Regions from separate parts of the Xanthobacter aminoxidans genome, predicted to be linked through region 3. Evidence: predicted binding sites of a transcription regulator. Region 3 holds the regulator's gene; each other region holds the start of a gene.
The links. Region 3 encodes PhoB, which activates phosphate uptake and scavenging genes when phosphate is short. Its sites were predicted from a motif close to TGTCATNNANCTGTCAT; they were not measured.
Positions count from the first base shown of each region.

Region 1: a site for PhoB is predicted at 2,189-2,205, ahead of V5F74_RS09705 (RNA degradosome polyphosphate kinase). Genes of this name have one in related genera too.
Region 2: a site for PhoB is predicted at 2,200-2,216, ahead of V5F74_RS17410 (YdcH family protein). Genes of this name have one in related genera too.

Region 1 covers NZ_JBAFUS010000002.1:157,378-160,830, reverse strand. Annotated here, with positions in the region: gene V5F74_RS09720 (CDP-alcohol phosphatidyltransferase family protein) at 1-161, shown strand, start outside; gene V5F74_RS09715 (AI-2E family transporter) at 348-1,430, shown strand; gene V5F74_RS09710 (HdaA/DnaA family protein) at 1,435-2,166, shown strand; gene V5F74_RS09705 (RNA degradosome polyphosphate kinase) at 2,273-3,453, shown strand, end outside.
Region 2 covers NZ_JBAFUS010000003.1:486,478-489,930, reverse strand. Annotated here, with positions in the region: gene V5F74_RS17430 (YqgE/AlgH family protein) at 1-105, opposite strand, end outside; gene V5F74_RS17425 (protein-disulfide reductase DsbD domain-containing protein) at 276-1,181, shown strand; gene V5F74_RS17420 (peroxiredoxin) at 1,277-1,762, shown strand; gene V5F74_RS17415 (YdcH family protein) at 1,858-2,064, opposite strand; gene V5F74_RS17410 (YdcH family protein) at 2,242-2,421, shown strand; gene V5F74_RS17405 (ABC-F family ATP-binding cassette domain-containing protein) at 2,561-3,453, shown strand, end outside.
Region 3 covers NZ_JBAFUS010000004.1:3,622-7,074, reverse strand. Annotated here, with positions in the region: gene pstB (phosphate ABC transporter ATP-binding protein PstB) at 1-244, shown strand, start outside; gene phoU (phosphate signaling complex protein PhoU) at 265-999, shown strand; gene phoB (phosphate regulon transcriptional regulator PhoB) at 1,054-1,755, shown strand; gene V5F74_RS18760 (flavin monoamine oxidase family protein) at 1,989-3,356, opposite strand.

The sequences.
Region 1 (3,453 bases), on a different contig from region 3:
CGGCGGCGCAGATCAGCTTCGCCGCCCTTGTGCTGGCGAGCGCCGGCTTCGCGGTGACGGTGCCCGGCCTGTACGATCTGGGGCTCGTGCTTGTCGGCCTCTTGACGGGCCTTTCCGCCGCTGCCTATCTCGCCGCATGGACGCGCCATATGGCAAGCTGAGGGGCAACGGTTCAGGATCGGCGCCCCTTCGGGCGGCCGGTTGAAAGGCGCAAGGTGATGGACGGCGACCGCACCCGCATGCCGGAACTCCGCAGCGACCCCACGTCGCCGGCGCGGCGCGGTGCCGCCTTTGCCCGGCTTCCCCGCATGCCCGTGCCGATCCATTCTGGGATGGAGGGGACATCCGTGCGCATCCAGGCCCGCTTCTGGGTGGGCGCACTGCTGCTCACCGCCTTCGTCCTGTGGCTGCTTTCCGGCATCCTCCTGCCGTTCGTGGCGGGCATCGTGCTCGCCTACTTCCTCAATCCGGTGGTCGCGCGCCTCGAGCACATCGGCGTCGCCCGCACCCTCTCCGCCCTCGTGGTGGTGGGGATCATGCTGCTGCTGGTGATGCTGTTCTTCCTGCTCGCGCTGCCCATCCTGTCGTCCCAGCTGTTCGAATTCATCCAGCGCCTGCCGTCCTACGTGACGCGCCTGCAGGGCCTTCTGACCGAAGAGAACCGGGAATGGCTGAGCGGCATCGTCGGCGACCGGCTGCCGGACATGCAGCGCTCCATCTCCGACCTGATGACCCAGGGGGTCAGCCATGTGCTGAGCCTGCTCTCGTCGGTCTGGTCCGGGGGGCAGGCGCTGATCTCGCTGTTCGCTCTGCTGGTGGTGACGCCGGTGGTTGTGTTCTACATCCTGTGCGACTGGAACGAGATGGTCGGGCTGGTGGACCGGCTGGTGCCCGTGCCGCACCGCCCGGTGGTGCGGAGCCTCGCCCTCGCCATGGACAGCGCGGTGGCCGGCTTCGTGCGCGGCCAGGCCATGGTCTGCCTGCTGCTCGGCGGCTTCTATGCCGTCTCCCTCTCCATGGTGGGGCTGAACTTCGGCCTGCTGATCGGCATCGTGTCCGGGGTCATCACCTTCATCCCCTATGTGGGTTCGCTGACCGGCTTCGTGCTGGCCATGGGCGTCGCCATCGTCCAGTTCTTCCCGGACTGGAGCATGATCGGCACCGTGCTCGCCATCTTCGTCGCCGGCCAGACCATCGAGGGCTATGTGCTCTCGCCGAAACTGGTGGGCGACAGCATCGGCGTGCATCCGGTGTGGCTGATGTTTGCCCTGTTCGCCTTCGGCTACCTGTTCGGCTTCGTCGGCCTGCTGCTGGCTGTGCCGCTGACGGCGGTGGCGGGCGTTCTGGTGCACTTCGCCATCGCCCGCTACATGCAATCCTCGCTCTACCAGGGCGCGGCGGACGATGATCCTCCGGCAGAGACCCGCTGACCCGATGCCCCGCCCCCCGGCAGAACCGCCGCGCCAGCTTGCCCTCGACCTGCCGAACCAGCCGGCGCTGCGCCGCGACGACTTTCTCGCCGCGCCCGGCAACGCGGCGGCGCTCGCCTTGATCGACGCCTTTCCCGACTGGCCGTCGCGTGTCGCCTGCCTCGTCGGCCCGGAAGGCGCGGGCAAGAGCCACCTCGCCGCCATCTTCGCCGAGCGGTCGGGCGCCCTGACGCTGGCCGCCCGCGACTTGGTGCGCGAGGCTGTGCCGGCGGCCCTCGCCCGCGACGCGCTGGTGCTAGAGGACCTCGACCCGGCGACCTTCAGCGAGCCGGCCCTGTTCCACCTGCTCAATCTCGCCCGTGAGCAGCAGGCCTACCTGCTGATGACGGCGCGTACGCCGCCCTCCGGCTTCCCCCTCGCCACAGCCGACCTCGCCTCCCGGCTGCGCGCCATCCCGGTGTTCGAGATCGCCCCGGCGGACGATTCCCTGCTGGCGGCCGTGCTGGTGAAGCTGTTCGCCGACCGCCAGCTCGCGGTGGACGAGGCGACCGTGCAATATCTGTTGCTGCGCATCCCGCGCTCGGTGGCGGGGGCCCAGCGCATCGTCGAGGCGCTCGACCAAGCCGCGCTGGCCGCCCGGCGGCCGGTGACCCGCGCGCTGGCAGCCCAGGTGCTGGCGGCCGGCGATCTGGCGGACGAGGCCTCCGCCGGGACCGATCCGGACGCGGACGATTGAGGAACGCGCAAGGCCGGCGCAATGTCATAGAGTGGTCATGCAAGCCGGCCATGGTCCGGCCGGTTTCGGCCAATGAGGCATGAGGGAGCGACGGGAGCGAATGGGCATGAACGAGGCTGTGGCTCTCTCCGACACCGAAATCGTCTCCGAAGTGGAAAGCCCGCTCGCGCAGTCGCCGCAGCGGTTCATCAATCGCGAGATTTCCTGGCTCGGCTTCAACCGCCGCGTGCTGGAGGAAGCGGAGAACCGCAATCATCCCCTGCTGGAGCAGTTGCGCTTCCTCTCCATCTCCGCCAACAACCTCGATGAATTCTTCATGGTCCGCGTCGCCGGCCTGAAGGAGCAGGTGCGCGAGGGCGTGCAGACCCAGAGCCCGGATGGCCTCACCCCTTCCGAGCAGCTCACCACCATCCTCGCCGCCGCCGCACAGCTGATCTCCGACCAGCAGGCGCGCTGGCGCGAGCTCAGGCGCGACCTTGCCGCCGCCGGCATCGTGCTGGTGGATGGCGGGGACGGGACGCCCGAGGACATGGAGGTGCTGGAGCGGCACTTCCTCAACCACGTCTTCCCGGTCCTGACCCCGCTCGCCATCGATCCGGCCCACCCCTTCCCGTTCATTCCCAACCTGGGCTTCTCGCTGGCCCTCCAGCTGGTGCGCCAGTCGGACGGGCGGGGCATGAACGCGCTCATCCGCATCCCGGCCAAGGTCGACCGCTTCATTCGCCTGCCGGACCAGGGCACCGGCACGCTGCGTTTCATGACGCTCGAGCAGATGATCGGTCTGTTCATCGCGCGCCTCTTCCCCGGCTATGCGGTGAAGGGACAGGGCGTGTTCCGCGTCATCCGCGACAGCGACCTCGAAATCGAGGAAGAGGCCGAAGACCTCGTCCGCCTGTTCGAGACCGCCCTCAAGCAGCGCCGCTACGGCGAGGTGATCCGCATGGAGGCCGACGCCGCCATGCCGGAGGAGCTGCGCAATTTCGTCGCCCGCGAACTCGGCGTGAACGACGACGAGATCTTCGTGGTGGACGGCGTGCAGGCGCTGAACGAGTTTTCACAGCTCGTCTCGGTGGACCGGCCGGACCTGAAATTCCAGGCCTATAACGCCCGATTTCCCGAGCGCATCCGCGACCACGGCGGAGACTGCTTTCTCGCTATTCGCGAGAAGGACATTCTGGTTCACCACCCTTATGAATCCTTTGACGTGGTGGTTCAGTTTCTGCGTCAGGCCGCCCGCGACCCCAACGTCGTCGCCATCAAGCAGACCCTCTACCGCACCTCCTCCGA
Region 2 (3,453 bases), on a different contig from region 3:
GCGGGCGAACTGCTCGTCGCGCATGGTCGGCATGGCGATGAGCATCTGCCCATCGAGGAAACCCGACCCTCCGCCTTCGATCGTATGGTTCTGGCTCGCAGTCATGGAGAAAGGGTACCGCCGTTCGGGCGTCTTGGAAATGCGGATTGCATCGCAGGTCGCCGCGAAGCCTCGTCGCAAGGCTGCGAGTTCCGCGGCGGGTCACACGCTTGTGCACGCGATTGGTGAGCGGAAGGGCTTTGCGGCGAAGCCGCGAGCGGGTACCCGCTAGGCCCATGACATCGACCCCTCAGCGCGCCCTGGGCGCTTGGCCGGCGGTCCGGCCCGCCTTCCTGTTGTCGTCTCGTGGCGTGTTCGCCCGCGCACTTCTCGCCGGCGCCATGCTTGCCGCTCTCTCGCCGGCCGCATGGGCTGCGAGCGCGCCTCCGGTGAAGGTGCCGGGCGCGGATGTGGTCCTGATGGCGGGTGCCGTCTCCGGCACGACGGCGGATGCGGGCATCGAGCTGAAGCTCGCCCCCGGCTGGAAGACCTACTGGCGCTATCCCGGCGACAGTGGCGTGCCGCCGACGCTGGACTGGAGCGGTTCGGAGAACATCGCCCGGGTGGAGATGGAATGGCCCGCGCCCAAGCGCTTCGCTGACGGGGGCGGGGGCTTTTCCATCGGCTACAAGGGGGCGGTCCTGTTCCCCCTGAAGGTGGAGCTGAAGGACAAGGACAAGCCGGCGCGGCTCGCCCTCGCGTTCGATTTCGCCGTGTGCGAGGCCCTGTGCATGCCCGCCCGCGCCGACCTCTCCATCGCGCTTGGCGGCGACGCGGGCGCCGAGGCGTCCCGCATTTCGGCGGCCCGCGCGGCACTGCCGGTGGAACGTCCGCTGGGCGTTGCCGAGCCGACCTCGGTGCAGAAGGTCGAACTGGACGCGAGCGCCGAACCGCCGCGTCTCGTGATCGAGGTCAGGGCCCAGAATCCCAAGGCGGATCTGTTCGCCGAGGGGCCGGACCGCTGGGCCTTGCCACTGCCGCAGAAGACCATGCTGCCGGACGGCGCCGCACGGTTCGAGCTGCCCCTCGACGGCGTACCCGCCGGCACCGATCCGTCCGGCACGCCGCTGACCCTGACGCTCGTGGACGGCACGAAGGCGATCGTGACAACGGTGCCTGTTCCGAAGCTGCCGCCACGCTGAGCTGGGCCGCTCCGGCCCGCAGCCAGCGCTTTTCTCCCCGTCAAAAGCCCGTATTGTCGGCGCGGGCGCAAACGCCCAAGACTGTGGAGAAGACGATGCCCATTTCGGTCGGCGACAAACTGCCCAACGCCACCTTCCGTGTTCCCACCGAGGACGGCCCCGTGCCGAAGACCACCGACGAAATCTTCAAGGGCAAGAAGGTGGTGCTGTTCGCGGTGCCGGGTGCCTTCACCCCCACCTGCCACAAGAACCACCTGCCGGGCTATGTGCACGAGGCCGACGCCATCAAGGCGAAGGGCGTGGATGCCATCGCCGTGGTGTCGGTGAACGATCCCTTCGTCATGGGCGCCTGGGAAAAGGCCTCCGGTTCCGACGGCAAGATCGTGTTCCTGGCGGACCCTGACGCGTCCTTCGCGGCCGCGCTCGACCTCACCTTCGACGGCTCGGCCGCCGGCCTCGGCGTGCGCTCCAAGCGCTATTCGATGGTGGTCGAGGACGGCGTGGTGAAGACGCTCAACGTGGAGGACGTGCCCTCCAAGGCCGACGCCTCCGGCGCCACCGCGCTGCTCGCCCAGCTCTGATCCTTCTTACCGACTGACGGATGCCGGGCACGCCCGGCCTCCGCGCCCCGGACCCCTCCTCAGGAGGGCCGGCCTCGCGCGGTTCTCGCGCGCTCTCAGGCGATGATGTCGGGGAACAATTCGTCCTCGATCTGGCCGATGCGGTCCTTCAGCTGCAGCTTGCGCTTCTTGAGCCGCTGGATCTGCAGGATGTCCGATCCCGACACGCTGGTCAGCGCCTCGATCGCCGCATCGAGATCCCGATGCTCCTGCTTCAGGCGTTCCAGGTGGACCTTGAGATCCCGTTCCTCGTCGCTCGTCATGCCCGGTCCTGTCACCGGCGCGCAGGTCCGCCGCCCGCTCGCCCCATTTGGAATGACTATGGCACGGGTATGCCGCGCCGCAAGATGGGAGGTCGCCGGAGGTGGCGGAAAGGCGGTCGACTCTTCGCCGGCTCCGTGACAGACTGATGTCGTGTTGCAGACAGGGAGTGGCTAAGAATGTCCATCCAGTCGCACCTTCAGGAACTGAAGCGGCGTCACGCGGCCATCGAGCAGGAGCTCAACCGCGAAATGAACAGCCCCGCATCGGATCCTCTTCGTGTCGCAGAGCTGAAGCGCAAGAAGCTGGTTCTCAAGGACCAGATGTCGAAGCTGAATCCGACTTCCACCGTACATTGATGGCTTGCGAGATGTGTGCGTCGCCCGCGTGAGGCGTGGCGCCGCGCACATCTCTTTGTCCTGTGAGACGGGCGGCGCAAAGCGGCGTTCCGCGCGAACGGCCTTTGCGTTCCGGACCCAAGGGCTTTAATCCGGCCCCATGGCTCCTCCGCTCGTTCTCCTCCAGGACATCCATCTGCGCTTCGGCGCCACCCCTCTGCTCGACGGCGCGGAGCTTTCCGTGTCGGCGGGCGAGCGGGTGTGCCTTGTCGGTCGCAACGGCTCGGGCAAGTCCACGCTGCTGAAGGTGGCGGCGGGGCTCATCGAGCCGGATTCCGGCACGCGCTTCTTCCAGCCCGGAACCACCGTGCGCTATCTGCCGCAGGAGCCGGACTTTTCCGGCTATGCGACGACGCTCGCCTATGTGGAAGCCGGGCTCGGACCGGGCGACGATGCCTATCGCGCCCAATATCTCCTCACCGAGCTGGGCCTGACAGGACAGGAAGACCCCGCTCACCTCTCCGGCGGTGAGGCCCGCCGGGCCGCTCTGGCGCGCGTGATCGCGCCGGAGCCGGACGTGCTGATGCTGGACGAGCCGACCAACCATCTCGATCTGCCGGCCATCGAATGGCTGGAAAGCGAGCTGAAGGGGCTGAAGTCGGCCATGGTGCTCATCAGCCATGACCGGCGCTTCCTCGAAACCCTCTCGCGCGCCACCGTCTGGCTCGACCGCGGCCAGACCCGGCGGCTGGAGCAGGGCTTCGGCGCGTTCGAAGCCTGGCGCGACGAGGTGCTGGAACAGGAAGAGACCGAGCGCCACAAGCTCGACCGCAAGATCGTCGCGGAGCTGGACTGGCTGCGCTACGGCGTCACCGCCCGCCGCAAGCGCAATGTGCGCCGGCTGGGCCTGCTGCATTCCATGCGCAAGGATCGCCGCGATGAGCGCCGCGCGGTGGGCAACGTCAAGCTGGCGGTGAGCGAGGCGGAGGCCTCCGGCAAGCTCGTCATCGAAGCGAAGCACATCGCCAAGGCCTTCGGCGCGCGGGAGGTGGT
Region 3 (3,453 bases):
CGACGAGCCCACCTCGGCCCTCGACCCGATCTCCACCTCGAAGATCGAGGACCTGATCGACGAGCTGAAGCAGGAATTCACCATCGTCATCGTCACCCACAACATGCAGCAGGCCGCGCGCTGCGCCGACATGACCGCCTTCTTCTATCTGGGCGAGCTGATCGAGATGGCGCCTTCCGACGTGATCTTCACCAATCCGAAGGAGATCAAGACGCGCGACTACATCACCGGCCGCTTCGGCTGACGGATTGAAGGATCACTGAGATGCCGGATCATATCGTCGCCTCCTTCGATCAGGAGTTGAAGGAAATCGGCCGCAAGGTCGTCGAGATGGGCGGGCAGGCCGAGCGCCTGGTCGCCGACAGCGTCACCTCGCTCATCCGCCGCGACAGCGCCCTCGCCCAGAAGGTGGTGCTGCTCGACGCGACCGTGGACCAGGTGCAGCGCGAGATCGAGGACCGGGCCATCCTGGTCATCGCCAAGCGCCAGCCTGTGGCCATCGACCTCAGAGAGATCGTCGCGTCCATCCGCATCGCCAACGACCTCGAGCGCATCGGCGACCTCGCCAAGAACGTGGGCAAGCGCGTCATCGCCATCGAGGGCGAGTATCACCCGGCGAAGCTGGTGCGCGGGGTGGAGCACATCTCCGACCTCGTGCTCGAGCAGCTCAAGGAAGTGCTCGACGCCTACGCCGCCCGCAACGAGGCGAAGGCGCTGGAAGTGTGGGGCCGCGACGGCGCCATCGACACCATGTACACGTCCCTGTTCCGCGAACTCCTCACCTACATGATGGAAGACCCGCGCAACATCTCCGTGTGCACGCACCTGCTGTTCTGCGCCAAGAACATCGAGCGCATCGGCGACCACGCGACCAACATCGCGGAAATCGTCTACTACATGGTGACGGGCCAGAACCTGCCGGAGAGCCGCCCCAAGGCGGACGCCTCCAGCGACACCACCCTGCCCTTCCCGGGCCGCACCACCACCGTTCAGAGCTGATCCACCAGACCTGAAGACGGGGCGGAGAGCCCCGATAGTGACGGATAGACCAAAGTGCCGGCGCGTATTCTGATCGTCGAGGACGAAGAGCCGTTGACCCTCCTGCTCCGCTACAATCTGGAGTCGGAGGGTTACGGGGTCGAGAGCGTGGGACGCGGCGACGAGGCCGAGACCCGGCTGCGCGAAAGCGTGCCGGATCTCATCATCCTCGACTGGATGCTGCCCGGCCTCTCCGGCATCGAACTCTGCCGGCGCCTGCGCACCCGGCCGGAGACCGAGCGCCTGCCCGTCATCATGCTCACCGCCCGCGGCGAGGAGACCGAGCGGGTGCGCGGCCTCGCCACCGGCGCGGACGACTATGTGGTGAAGCCCTTCTCGGTGCCCGAGCTGCTCGCCCGCGTGCGCGCCCTGCTGCGCCGGGCCAAGCCCGAGCATGTCGCCACCCTGCTGCGGGCCGGCGACATCGAATTGGACCGCGAGACCCATCGGGTCCATCGCGCCGGTCGCGAGATCCATCTCGGCCCCACCGAGTTCCGCCTGCTCGAATTCCTGATGCAGAGCCCCGGCCGGGTCTTCTCCCGCGAGCAGCTGCTCGACGGCGTGTGGGGCCAGGACGTCTATATCGACGAGCGCACGGTGGACGTGCATGTGGGCCGCCTGCGCAAGGCCATCAACCGCGGCCGCCAGTCCGACCCCATCCGCACCGTGCGCGGCGCCGGCTATTCCTTCAACGAGATGTTCGCCCGCGCGCACTGAGCGTTGCTTCGCTGAGGCGGAGAGCGGGCTTTTGGGGCGTTGCGCCTCAGCATTAAAAGGCACCGTCATGGCCGGGCTTGTCCCGGCCATCCACGTCGTGCCGCTGGCGCTACTGCCCGAAATCTATTCCCAGCCGAACCGCGTGGATGCCCGGGACAAGCCCGGGCATGACGGCGGGATTCGAAAGGCGGCCACCGAAAGAAGCGGCGGCGACCTTAACCGAAACGCCCCCCTCACCCCGTCCGGACCCCCAAAAGCCCAAGCGCCTGCTTGGCCGCGCGCTCGCCGGAGAGCCAGGCGCCGCCCACCGTGCCCCACAGCGTCTCGTGGGTGTGCTCACCGGCGAAGACCAGCCGGCCGCCCACCGTCTCGGTGAAGGCGCGGCGCATGTTGCCGAAGCCCGGCAAAGCGCAGGAAAAGGCGCCCAGCGCCCACGGCTCCTTGCTCCAGCGGGTGGCGAATACCTTGCCGACGCGCGCGGCGGTATCCGCGCCGAATTCATGCGTCAGCGCCGCCTTCACGAAGGACGCCGCTGCCTCGGGCGGACTGTCGGCGAGGCCGGCAGCCACGTCGCCCCCCACTTCAAGGCTGTAGAGGTCTGTGCCGCCGATGCGGGCGCGCAGGGCATAGGCGCGCGGGCCGTCGGCGCGGAAATAGACCAGTTCGTCGGCGCCGAGATTGCCGGGATTGCGCGGCAGGCGGAAGCCGATGTGGTCCAAGGCGCCCAGCGTGATCTTCTCCACCGCCGTGCGGTAGCGCTGCGGCAAGGACGGGCCGATGCGCAGCTTGCCGGCCGCAATCAGGCTCGGCGGCACGGCGACGATCACCGTGCGCCCGGTCACGCTGCCCTTGTTGGTCTGCACCGAGACGAGGCGCGGGCTGAGATCGATGGAGCGCGCCACCACCTCGAGCCGCACGGTCAGCGGACGGGCGAGCTGCGCCACCAGCGTGCCCACGCCCTGCCGGCAGATGTCCTCGCTCTCGCGCTCGTCGAAGCGCGAGACATCCACGGTGGAGACCTGATCCAGTTCCTTGGCGCAGTTGAACGGGCCGAGGACGAAGCGGGCGCTTGGCCCCCAGGGTCCGAGATCCGGCAAGGCGCGGGAGGCGGCCATGTCGCGGTTGGCATCGCCGGCGGCGACGATGGCCCGCTCGCCACGGCGGACCGTGGCGATGAAATCCTCATAGTCGGTATCACCCGCCTCGCGCCCGCCCACATAGAGCCGGCCGCCATCGGGCGCGCGATAGATGTCGAGACCTTCGGCCCGGCCGAAGGCGGCCATGGGGCGCGCCGCCGGCATGTTGAGCCGCGCCGCGCCGAGGTCGAACGGCACGCCAAACTGGGTGGTGTCCGTCACCGTGCGGCCGCCCACCTGCTTGCCGGCCTCCAGCAGCACATAGCTGCGCCCGGCCTCGGCGATGCGCCGCGCGGCGGCGATGCCGGCCGCGCCCGCACCGATGATGACGACGTCCGCGTCAGTCTGCTGGCCGAGCGCCCGCGAGGTGGCAAGGCTCATGCCCACGAGCGGCGTGGCCGCCAGGGCAACACCACGGGCGAGCAGCGCGCGGCGGGAAAGAGGGGGGCGATCGGGTTCGGTCACGGCCGGAACGCTACCATGGGGCGTGCAACGGAGCGAGAGGGCAGACCGCCCCGCAGGTAAATGCGCGACACCACGCACTTTCCCGCCGGATCGCCCC